2 regions of the Corynebacterium sp. A21 genome follow, and region 1 is predicted to be linked to the other one. Evidence: riboswitches for the same ligand, from Rfam matches in the RefSeq annotation. Region 1 holds a riboswitch; the other holds the start of a gene.

Region 1 (5,541 bases):
GCACCGGCAGGTCCAGCAGACCGGTGATGATCCGACGGACCGGGGCATCTCGCCAGGGTAGGTGTGGAGCGAAGCGGACAATCTCGCACTGCGGATCCAGGAAACCTGCCACTGACAGGCCCACCGCCTGGATCTCGTGGTCGTGACGCAGCTGGGTCACGAGTTCGGCGATACCCACCTCAAGATCGTCGACGGTCTGCGGAGTCGGCATCGAACGGGAGTCGATGATCTTCCCAGACTCGGTCACGACACCGGCCCGGAGATTAGTACCTCCGATGTCTAGACCAACCGTGTGCGCGGTCGGGAAGAAGGACATGCGGCCGCCTTAGCTCAGAAATCGGAGAGAAACATCAAGGATTACCCCGCAAGTATAACGGGGCCGTAAATCATCATCACATTGGCTCAGGAAGCATCCAGAATCTGACGCAGCCGCTGCCCCATCTGCTGCCAGGTCCACTCCTGCTCTACATGACGACGCCCCGCCTGACCCATGCGCAAACGCCGGGCAGGATCGCCGAGAAGGTCATCGGCGGCGTCGATAAGCGCCTCCAGGTCACGCCCCCCGACGACGATGCCGGTTTCCGGGGTCACCGTTTCCGGGGCGCCGCCGGAATCACCGGCGATCACCGGCACCGCGCAGGCCTGAGCCTCCAGGTAGACGATGCCGAGTCCCTCCACGTCTAAACCACGGCCCCGGGTGCGCGCTGGCATCGCGAAGACATCCGCTGCCGCCAACAGTGAGATCATCCGCTCCAGATTCACCTTGCCGGTGAACACCACCGCCTCCCCCAGCGGTGCCGCGAGCTTCCGGAGCCGAGGACCGTGGGAACCCTGCCCCACGATCACCAGCCGGGTGCCCGGATGACGCCGACGGATCTCCGGCAATACGCGGATCAACTGATCCTGTCCTTTGCGCGGCACCAGCCGGGAGATACAGACCAACAGCGGACCTTCTCCAAATTCCGTTCGAATCTGCGACTTCTCCGAAGAGTTCAGTGGCTGGAAGAGCCCGATGTCCACCCCGGACGGCAGATGCCGGAACTCCGGGTGGGTACCGAAGGCCCGGCGGAACCGGCGCAGCGTGTACTCAGAGATATAGGTGACCACATCGCTTTCCCGGCCGATGCGCCGGAGAACCTGACGGGCCCCGGGTACCATCGACCAGCCCACCTCATGCCCATGCGTGGTAGCGACGATCCGGCTGGCGCCGGCCTCGCGGGCCGCCCCAGCCATCAATGCCAGTGGTGCTGCAGCCCCGAACCAGACCGTGTCAATCCCCCGCTCCCGGATGATCTCAGCCATCCGTCGGGTGGTCGCCGGGGTCGGCAACATGATCTTCCGGGGCCAACGGATCACCTCATAGGCGGCCTGTCGGTCATAGTCCACAGCGGCATCTGCATCCTGAGTGGAAGCGAACACCGTGATCTCGGCTGGATCAAGGGTATCCACAAAATCCCGAAGGTAGGACTGGATGCCACCGATCGTCGGCGGAAAGTCATTGGTCACCAGGAGAGTTCGGCCCATGCCCACCTACCTTAGTGAGCGACTCAGAAACGGCTGGCACCGTGCCAGGGCATCGAGTCCACCGAGACCACCTGAACCGGAATTCCGTAGTCCGAGGCGTGGACAATCATGCCCTGCCCGATATAGAGCCCGACATGAGTCGCCCCAGGGAAATATCCCACCACATCACCGGGCTGCAGCTCCCCACGAGTGACCGCGGTACCGCCTGCCATCTGCGCCTGCGAGGTACGCGGGACACTCTTCCCCTGCTGCTGATACGCCCAGTAGATCAGCCCCGAGCAGTCGAAAGTGTCCGGCCCGGTGGCGCCCCAACCGTAGGGTGCACCCAACTTCGACATCGCCGCCTGCACGGCAGCAACCGCCTCAGGAGAGCCGACCAGATCACTGAGATTCACACCCTCAATGGGGTTATTCTTGTTCTCCCACTGCTCGCGGGCGGCCCGGTCCAAGGTATCAACCTGAGCCTGGATCTCCTGGATCCGTTCCTGCAGCTCCGATTGCTCCGAGCTGAGCCGCACCCGCTGTTGCGCCAACTGCCCCAGTTGGAATTCCGCTTCAGCGCTCGCTCGAGATGCCGCCTGGTGGTTCTCGGCCGCGGCCTCATTCGCTGCACCGAGATCATCAACCACTGCGGTGTGCTTCCGTGTCAGGGTGTCCAGGTAAGCGGTCCGGTCAATAGCCTTCTGGGGACTCTCCGAGCTAAACACCAGGGTAATCGGATCAATCAGAGAGATCCGGTATCTGGCGCCCGCAACCTGATTGACGGATTCCTGAAGCTGCAACACCGCAGCGCGGGAGTCCGCCACCTCCGCAAAGGCACGCTCCACCGCGAGCTGGTGGGTGCTCAAACCTTCCTCACCCGAGGCAATATCTAGCTCAAGCTGTTTAACTTCCTCGTTCTTCTCCGCCGCCTCCCGGGAGACCTCCTCCATAGTGGCAATCAGATCAGCCAGCTCATCAGCCTTGGCGGTGGGCACCGCTTCAAGGCAGCTCAGAGCAAGCAGGGCCGCGATGGTGGCCGCCACCATCTTCCCGCGGTGCGCGGCAATGGCGCGGAAACCCGGGGTGTGGCTGGCGGAACTCTCAGAATCACGCATCAGCGGGGACTTCCTTATCAGTGAACGCAGAAACAAGCTGACTATATGCCCTCCCCGATCGCAGGAAAAGGCCCCAGTGGGGTGTTCTTGAAGATATTATCGTCTCAGCACCCCCTCGGTGCAGAACACCCCGGAAATGCTTCAACCCCGCCACCCAGTGGGGGTTAGCGGGGTTGGAAAGGCACCTGTGATGCCAGAGCTAAAGCTTAGAAACGCACTGCCGAGTGAATCGGCATGTAGTTCACCGGACGCTCGGTGACCGTGGAACCGGAGTTCAGGGCATCAATCATCATGCCGTTGCCAGCGTAGATGGCGACGTGGGAGGCACCACCGTAGTAGGCGATGATATCACCGGGCTGCAGATCAGAGATGGCGACCGGGGTTCCGGCAGCGGCCTGAGCCTGGGAGGTCCGCGGGATGGACTTGCCGGCCTGCTGGTAAGCCCAGCTGGTCAGGCCGGAGCAGTCGAAGGAACTCGGGCCGGTAGCGCCCCAGCCGTAGGGGGAACCGATCGCGGAACGAGCGGCATCAACGATGGCCTGTCCGTTGGACTGGGTCTGAGAGACCTGCTGGACCGGGGCGGCGGCGGCCGGGGCAAATGTAGCAGCAGCATTGCCATACGCCGCCGGAGCTGCCTGCTCGGCGAGGCTCGGGATGAACTTCTCGATGTTCGGGATGTTCTCCAGGCCCGGGATCTTGGCCAGGGTAGCGGCGTCAACGTTGACGCTGGAGCCGCCGTAGCTCACTTCAGTGGCGTTAGCCGGTGCCGCCACTAGTGCGGTGGCGCCGACTGCCAGTGCAGAGGCAGTAGCGATACGGCGGATGTTCTTCACGTTCTGATTGCGGTGCTTACCCACGAATTTAACTCCAAGTTCTTCCATTGAGCCTGCCGGGTTAGCTGTCGGGTTGGAGAACGGAAGCTCTCCCTCACCGCGCCACGGATCTTCAGCGACCCGTTCTTGCGGTGAATTCACCCCAGAGAATCAAGAGTGGTTCCCCGGCTCCCCGCCGTCCCTCGGATAAGGGATTCGGTCGGAGATTAGGCATGTAATTTTCAGTTGAATCACGCGGGCACTTCGGGTTCTGGCTGGGATGGTCAGATCCTTGTGCCGCAATGTCTCGATCAGGTTACGAAACCACAACGACTGCTGTCTACCCAAGCGGTGGAAACGGAGGCGTTATCGGACTGTTATCGAAAAGATTGGCCTTCATTTCCAATAGGGCAGGGAGGCTCCCCTAAATTGATACATCACCAAAAGTACCCGGTCACAAAATGGTCTCTGCCTGCACGTTTGCCCAATAGACTTTCACTGCCCAAACGGCATTCCTGGTGCCCCCGAAAATCCCGGCACTTTTTCATTTAGATCCAATTGTGATTGTCATCACTAGATCATCCCAAAGCCCCGAAAACCGCCAAATTCAATGATTAACGCGCTCCCGAGAACCTGCCCCCGAGCCTTTCCCAGCCCCAGCACAAAGCAGACATGAACGACCGCCATCCCAGCAAGCGCCGCCGCTACCCGCATCCCGAGACCCCCAGGGACGCTGTACCTGCGCCTGCCGCGACCGATCCTCCGATTCAGGCAAAGACTCATCTGCCAAGTTCAGCCCCTCAGGCGGGCGTATGGCGACGCCAGCCCCTGGTGGCACTCAAACTGCCCTCCTCGGGAGCCAATGCACCCTGTCCACCCAGAGCAACCCAGGTGACGCTGACCCCACCCACTCGGGAAAGCCACCTACCCTGCGTCCCAGTGCACCTATATATACAGTGCGAAAATAGCTGCCCGGACACCGGATTCGAGGTTGATACTCCAGACTCGCATTGGCCTAGGTGGAGGGCGCAGCAGTGCCATCCCCCGAAGCACCAAGAAAGGGAAGTCCCCTGACACCGCTTTCGGTGTCAGGGGACTTCCCTTTGAGACGTAGTTTCTGGTGAAACCAAGAGCTAGTCGGTCAGACCCTGCTTACGCTCGTCCTCGCGGTAAGCGTCCTGCACCTTCTGCAGTGCAGCCAGCTCCTCGCGATGGTTTTCGTGCTCAATCTCCGCCGCGCGGGCGGCGATCGAAGCATCATCCGGGCTGAGGAATCCACCACGGCCGGGACTACCGGCGAAGCCGAGTTCGTTCATCTGCTTCGGAACGATCGCACCGGCGTACTCCAGCGGGATCGGGTGGCCGTGATCGTCCACCGGGCCGAGCGGCTGGTGAACCTCAATGAAGGCACCGTTCGGCATCTGCTTGATGACACCCGTCTCGATGCCGTGCTCCAGAACCTCACGGTCAGAGCGCTGCAGGCCAACACAGATGCGGTAGGTGATGAAGTAGGCGATCGGCGGCAGGAGGATCAGACCAATTCGGCCAACCCAGGTCATCGTGTTCAGCGAGATCTGGAAGTAGTGGGCGAAGAGGTCGTTACCACCGGAAATGGTGATCAGGATGAAGAAGGCAAGACCCATCGCACCCAGACCAGCGCGGACCGGAACATCACGCGGACGCTGCAGCAGGTTATGGTGCGCATCGTCGCCGGTGATCTTCTTCTCGATGAAGGGGTACCCGACCAACAGCACAACCAGGATACCCAGCATCACCGCCACCCAGACCACGGCCGGGACCGTGTAGTTACCCAGGTAAAGCTCCCAGGCCGGCATGACACGGGCGGCACCATCGGTCCACAGCATGTACCAGTCAGGCTGCGAACCTGCGGAGACCTGCGAGGGGTTGTAGGGGCCGACTGTCCAAATTGCGTTGATCGTGGTCAGACCGGACAGCAGTGCCAGAACACCGAAGACGAACAGACCCATACCGATGGCCTTGATACCGAAGAGCGGCAAGATTCGGATACCGATAACGTTGTTCTCGGTACGTCCCGGTCCGGGGAACTGGGTGTGCTTCTGGAACCAGACCAGCAGCACGTGTGCAGC
Region 2 (5,541 bases), on a different contig from region 1:
GCGATCATCTCTGGCAGTTGACCTGGCAGGACGGGGTGGCGCTCAAACGCGATGCCCGCACCCTCGAGGAACTCGACCGGGTGGAACTGCCCGGCGAAGGCTGGGGGATCTGTTCCCGCCAGGATGAGCTGCTACTTTCTGACGGCTCCGATAAGCTCTCCCGCCTGGATCCGGAGACCTTCGAGGTCCGGGAACAGATCCCGGTGACCTTGAACGGCACACCGGTCCGCGGACTCAATGAGCTTGAATGCGTGTCGGATCAGGTCTACGCCAATGTCTTCCTCAGCACCGATATCATGCGTATCGACGCCGCGAGCGGCAAGGTCACCGCCGTCATTGACGCCGCCAACCTACCGAACAATGCCGCCTCGGATCCCAATCATGTGCTCAACGGCATCGCCCAGCTGCCGGATGAGGGCAACTTCCTGCTCGCCGGCAAGCGCTGGCCGGACCTCTACGAGGTCCGCTTCATCCCCGCCGAACAGGACTGAATAGGATAAGGAATCATGGTCAGTCCTAAAAAAGCCAAGAAGAAGTCTCTGTTGCGGGTTCTCGCACTGATCATCGCGGTGGTGATCGTGGTGGTTGCCTCCATCCTGGCGCAGACCTGGTGGAACAATCGCCCGGGCCCCGCTCCCACGGAGGTCTCGCTGACCGCCCGGGTCGGAGAGAACACCACCGAGTTCCTCCCCTACCTCGCCTGTGAGCCCGGCACGGAGTGCCCCGAGGGCGAGATCCCCGCGTTGAACGTCGGTGCTGATGAGACCCTGGTCCTCGAGATCCCCGAGGTCGTACACCGTGGCGAGTGGTCCCTGCTGACCATCTACGATGATCCGGCCGCCAATGACCAGATCCTGCACGGCAGCAATGACGCCACAACCGTGGAGGTCCCCGGCTCAGTGGACCCGGTGACCGAGGAATCCACCGAGCGTCCCCGACTGGTGGTGGTGGAGGTTTCCGCCGTGTTGATCGGCGAGGATGCCAACGGCGAGGAAACCCCCTTCAGCGTTGTCTGGTCATTGAACACCGCGGGCGAAGATGTTTCCCCTGATTCAGATGCCCCTGAATCCGAATCAGGGCAGTAACTACTTAAGCATCGAGTTCGCGTGCCACCGCGCGCAGGATCTCGGCGATCTGCCGGCTGGTCTTGCGCTCCGGGTAGCGGCCTGAGCGCAGATCCGGCTGCACCTTGGCTTCCAGCAGGGTGATCATGTCGGAGAGCATGCCGTGTAGTTCATCCGGATTGTGCTTGTGCTGCGTGCGACGGGCCTTCGGCTCATCCAATATCTTGACCCGCAGCGCCTGGGGACCACGACGCCCCGCTGCGAAATCGAATTCAATACGCTGACCGGGCACAAGTTCCGTGATCCCCGCCGGCAGCACCTGCTTCCCGACGAAGACATCCTCATCGCCCGGATTCGACACGAAACCAAAGCCCTTATCGACGTCGTACCACTTGACCTTGCCAATCGGCACCTGAGCTCACCACTTTCTGGTTGATCCTGATGGAGGGGAAACTTCACTCCCCACGCACATCCCGCGGATCCGGCAAAGGCATGCGTTTTATTGATGACATGAAGATGTGAGTATACACCCCACCCCATGCCCGCTTAAGCATGCGGAAATTACAGGTGAGATACAACTCACATACGCGTTTGTAACGTTCTGACCTGCATTGTTATTCCTGATTTCAGAAATTAAGCGTCATCTCGCGCCGTTAACGTGACTCAAACGTTATAAAACGTTATCGTGATCCGCAGGCACAAAGGGGACACCATCTACCGACGCTAACGCCGAACCCTGTCTGAGCGTCGGAAGAACCCCTTATAGATGTGCACGATAACCCGTCGGAGCAGCGAAATCGCCGTTCCTTGAAACTAAACATCGACATTACAGACAGGGGCGGGGAACCCACCGCGGAGCAATCCGCACCGGGGGGAAACCTCCTTGGGGTGAAGCCGCAACCGCGGCCGGGCGGATAGACATCCTCACGCCCGAACCCGACAGCTCACTTCGCAGGCGAACAATGAGAGGAAAACTTTTTCATGGCCCGTCACACCCGCAAGTCCGCAACCTTCACCAAGATCGCCGCTACTACCGCCGCCTTCGGCGCTGCAGCAGCCATCATGGCTCCGACCGCAGCAGCTGCCCCTGATTCCGACTGGGATCGCCTGGCACAGTGTGAGTCCGGTGGCGACTGGAACATCAACACCGGCAACGGCTACCACGGCGGCCTGCAGTTCTCCGCCTCAACCTGGTCAGGCTACGGCGGCAACGAGTTCGCTCCCTACGCCTACCAGGCCACCCGCGAGCAGCAGATCGCTGTCGCTGAGCGCACCCTCGCCGGCCAGGGCTGGGGCGCATGGCCGGCCTGCTCCGCACGTCTGGGCCTGAACTCCGCCCCGACCCCGCGGGACGTCTCCGCCGCCGCACCGGCTCAGGTCCAGCAGGTTGTCGCTGAAGCCACCGCCGCTGCCATCGAGTCTTCCTCCAATGATGATTCCCTCGCAGTTGACGCCGTCTACGGCCTGCTGCGCGAGACCTTCGCCTCCTACGGGGTGGCCGTCCCCTCCCAGGTTGAGGCTTACTACGCCGCCAACCGCGGTGATTTCAACGCCTTCTACACCGCTAACCGCGAGGTCATCGATACCGTCCTGGCCTAAGCCCGGAAGACTTCACTGCGAAGCGCCGGATCTGAACCCACAGGGGTTCAGATCCGGCGCTTTTAGCATGGTTTGCTAGGTGGCCCCCGTTACCGTTGTGGGTCCCCCTGAGGTTCCTGTCCGAGGGGCAGGGGCACAAAAATCCCCGCCGCCACCGAGCAGGACTCGATGGTGACGGGGATTGCTGCTGAAAAGGGTTAGTCCCGGTTGATTCGGGTGTAGGGGTGGATGTAGCCGACTTCCTGGTACGGGACCGGGAAGTCGACATCATCGCCGTAGGGGCTGGAAGCTCCGGCGAGCAGGGAGTTAATTTCGGTGACTACATGTCCGCCACCCGGGACGTGCTTCGGCCAGCCCGGATCGACGTAGCCCTTCTTCTCAACGTTTGCCATAGGTCCTATTCTGTCAAATACCCGCCCAAAAAGTAACTTAAGAAGGATTCAAGTTCCCCACACCATGAAAAATTCCAGCTCGAAGGTCCCCTCGACCGCATATTTCCGGAGGTGGTTGTCCCAGCTGGATGATGAGCAGTTGGCGCAAACCCTGCGGCTACGCCCAGATGCGGTGCTCCCGATTCCGCCAGGTTTTAGCCCGCTAGCTGCCCGTTTGCGGCTTCGGGCCTCGGTATCCCGGTCGATGCGCACCCTCGATGCCCTGCATCTGGCGGTGCTGGAGGCGGCGGCAGACCTAGGGGCTGAGCTCCACCCGGTTACTGCCCCCGAAGTGGTGAACAATATTCAACAACGCACCGGAAATACCCCGCGAGAGTTAATTGAGGAGGCCATCGCCGGGCTCCGTGCCCGGGCCCTGCTTTTCGGCGAGGAGGAACTCCAGCTGCTCCCCGAGGCGATGCCTTCGCTGCCCTCGGACTGGCAGTTGCTGCCCGAGGCCTCGGGTGCTCAACTGCCCGCCACCCAGGTGCGTGAACTGCTTGCTGCCCTCGAGCCCCGCCAACGCAAGGTCCTGGACACCCTCGCAAGTTCCGGCGGTCGCGGCCTGACCAAGGACGCCGCCCCTGATGCGGATCCGACCCGCCCGATCCCGCAGCTGATCGCCTCGGGCCTGCTCACCCGTATCGATGTCCAGACCGTCGCCCTGCCCCTGAGCATCCGCCGGGCGATGCGCGGCGAGGAGCATCTGGAGATCCCGCTGCTCCCCTCCCCCAGGTTCTCCCCCGGCCCTCCGGATGCCAAGGCGATAACGCGGGCAGATCAGTCTGGCGCGGCCGCTGGTCTGGAGGTGGCACGACAACTGCATCAGCTCATTGAGCTGTTGGGGGCGCAGCCGGTGGCACTGCTCAAAGAGGGCGATGTCGGGCTCCGGGCCACCACCAGGCTCGCCAAGGACCTGGCTCTGAGCGAGGAGGAGCTGATACGTGCGGTCTGTCTGGGAGAGGCCGCCGGTCTGTTGGGCCGTGGCCAGCCGGTGCCGGTGCCCGTGAATGATGAAGGCGTGGACTATCTCGCCCCGACCCCGGCCGCTGATCCCTGGCTGGAAGCTGATCTCGGTTCCCGGTGGGCCACCCTGCTTCAGGGTTGGTGGTCTTCGGTCTGGGAGACCTGGCAGGAGGACCACCGCCTGCTCTCCCGGGAGTCCCAACGGGATCAGCTCCCGGAGACCCGCCGGCTGATCATCGCCCAGCTGACCCGCCCAGCCATCGGCGTGGCTCTCACTCAGGAAGAACTGCTGCAGGATCTACGGTTTTCCGCCCCAGTCGCGGCACTGCGGATCAGCACCGGACTGGTCTCGGAGATCCTCCGGGAGGCCCGCTGGATCGGGGCGCTCGCCGGTGATGTGGCGACGTCGGTGATGCGGTCCCTGGCTGAGCAACAGGACCTCACCGCCATCGCCGCGGAGATAACACCTGGCACCGTCGAGCGGGTGATTCTGCAGGCGGACATGACGATCATGGCACCCGGTCCGCTGCCCAGGAAGCTCCAGGAGGAGCTGGATCTGCTGGCGGAATTGGAGTCAGCCGGCCTGGCCAGTGTTTATCGGGTCACCGAGACCTCGGTCCGGCGGGCCTTGGATACCGGGCGTACCAGTACGGATCTGATGTCTTTTCTCAGTGCGCATTCCCTAGGTGAGGTGCCGCAGTCGATCACCTATCTCATTGAAGATGTCGCTCGGCGTCATGGTTCCCTGCGCGGTGGTCCGGCGATGAGTTACCTGCGCTGTGATGATCCGACAGTCCTGGTACAGGTGGTGGGAACGCCAGCCGCGGAGCTGGTGGCGCTGCGACTGATCGCCCCGACCATCGCCATCGCCCAGGCTCCGCTGTTCACCGTCATTGCGGCGTTAAAGGAGTATGGCATTCACGCGGTCGCTGAAGATGCCACCGGTGCCAGCCTGGACATTCGCCCACCGGCGGCCCGGGTCACGGTGAAATTGCGTGGTCCCCAGCAGGTTCCGGGGCTGGATGAAACCCGTATCCGGGCGGCCGTCGCCGCGATCAAGCGGGCCGAGGGCGCGGATGCCTCGGCGCAGACCGGCACCCGTGCCACCGCTGACCCGCTGACGGTGCTGCAGTCGGCTGCACGGGCGGGGCGGACGGTGACCCTCGGGTTCGTCGATAAGCAGGGCACCGCGGTGCACCGCGTGGTCCGCCCCCTGAAGGTCGGCGGCGGTCAGGTTGATGCCGTGGATCCGGCAACGGGTTCGGCGCACCGCTTCACCCTGCACCGGATCACCGAGGTCATTCTGGACTAAGCGGAAAACAGTGCCATAATGGAGGTTTGACACTCTTCTGAGGAGGAATTTTGGGTTTCGGTGACGGCCCCCTGATCGTCCAGTCCGATAAAACCGTACTCCTGGAGATCGACCATGCCCTGGCCGGTGAGGCCCGAGCCGGTCTGGCCCCTTTTGCCGAGCTCGAACG

The links. Region 1 has a riboswitch for cyclic di-AMP ahead of ACTU46_RS01310 (C40 family peptidase). Riboswitches for the same ligand answer to the same signal wherever they lie in the genome.
Region 2: it holds a riboswitch for cyclic di-AMP, as region 1 does, so the genes downstream of both, ACTU46_RS12470 (resuscitation-promoting factor Rpf1 domain-containing protein) here and ACTU46_RS01310 (C40 family peptidase) in region 1, are expected to answer to the same signal.

The regions. Positions count from the first base shown of each region.
Region 1 covers NZ_JBQPQY010000001.1:287,625-293,165, reverse strand. Annotated here, with positions in the region: gene ACTU46_RS01325 (ROK family protein) at 1-316, opposite strand, end outside; gene ACTU46_RS01320 (glycosyltransferase family 4 protein) at 403-1,524, opposite strand; gene ACTU46_RS01315 (NlpC/P60 family protein) at 1,548-2,552, opposite strand; gene ACTU46_RS01310 (C40 family peptidase) at 2,828-3,478, opposite strand; cyclic di-AMP (ydaO/yuaA leader) riboswitch at 3,491-3,665, opposite strand; gene qcrB (cytochrome bc1 complex cytochrome b subunit) at 4,567-5,541, opposite strand, start outside.
Region 2 covers NZ_JBQPQY010000010.1:3,071-8,611, reverse strand. Annotated here, with positions in the region: gene ACTU46_RS12485 (glutaminyl-peptide cyclotransferase) at 1-491, shown strand, start outside; gene ACTU46_RS12480 (DUF2771 domain-containing protein) at 507-1,085, shown strand; gene ACTU46_RS12475 (cold-shock protein) at 1,090-1,476, opposite strand; cyclic di-AMP (ydaO/yuaA leader) riboswitch at 1,873-2,038, shown strand; gene ACTU46_RS12470 (resuscitation-promoting factor Rpf1 domain-containing protein) at 2,046-2,663, shown strand; gene ACTU46_RS12465 (hypothetical protein) at 2,861-3,055, opposite strand; gene ACTU46_RS12460 (helicase-associated domain-containing protein) at 3,120-5,372, shown strand; gene ACTU46_RS12455 (DNA repair helicase XPB) at 5,423-5,541, shown strand, end outside.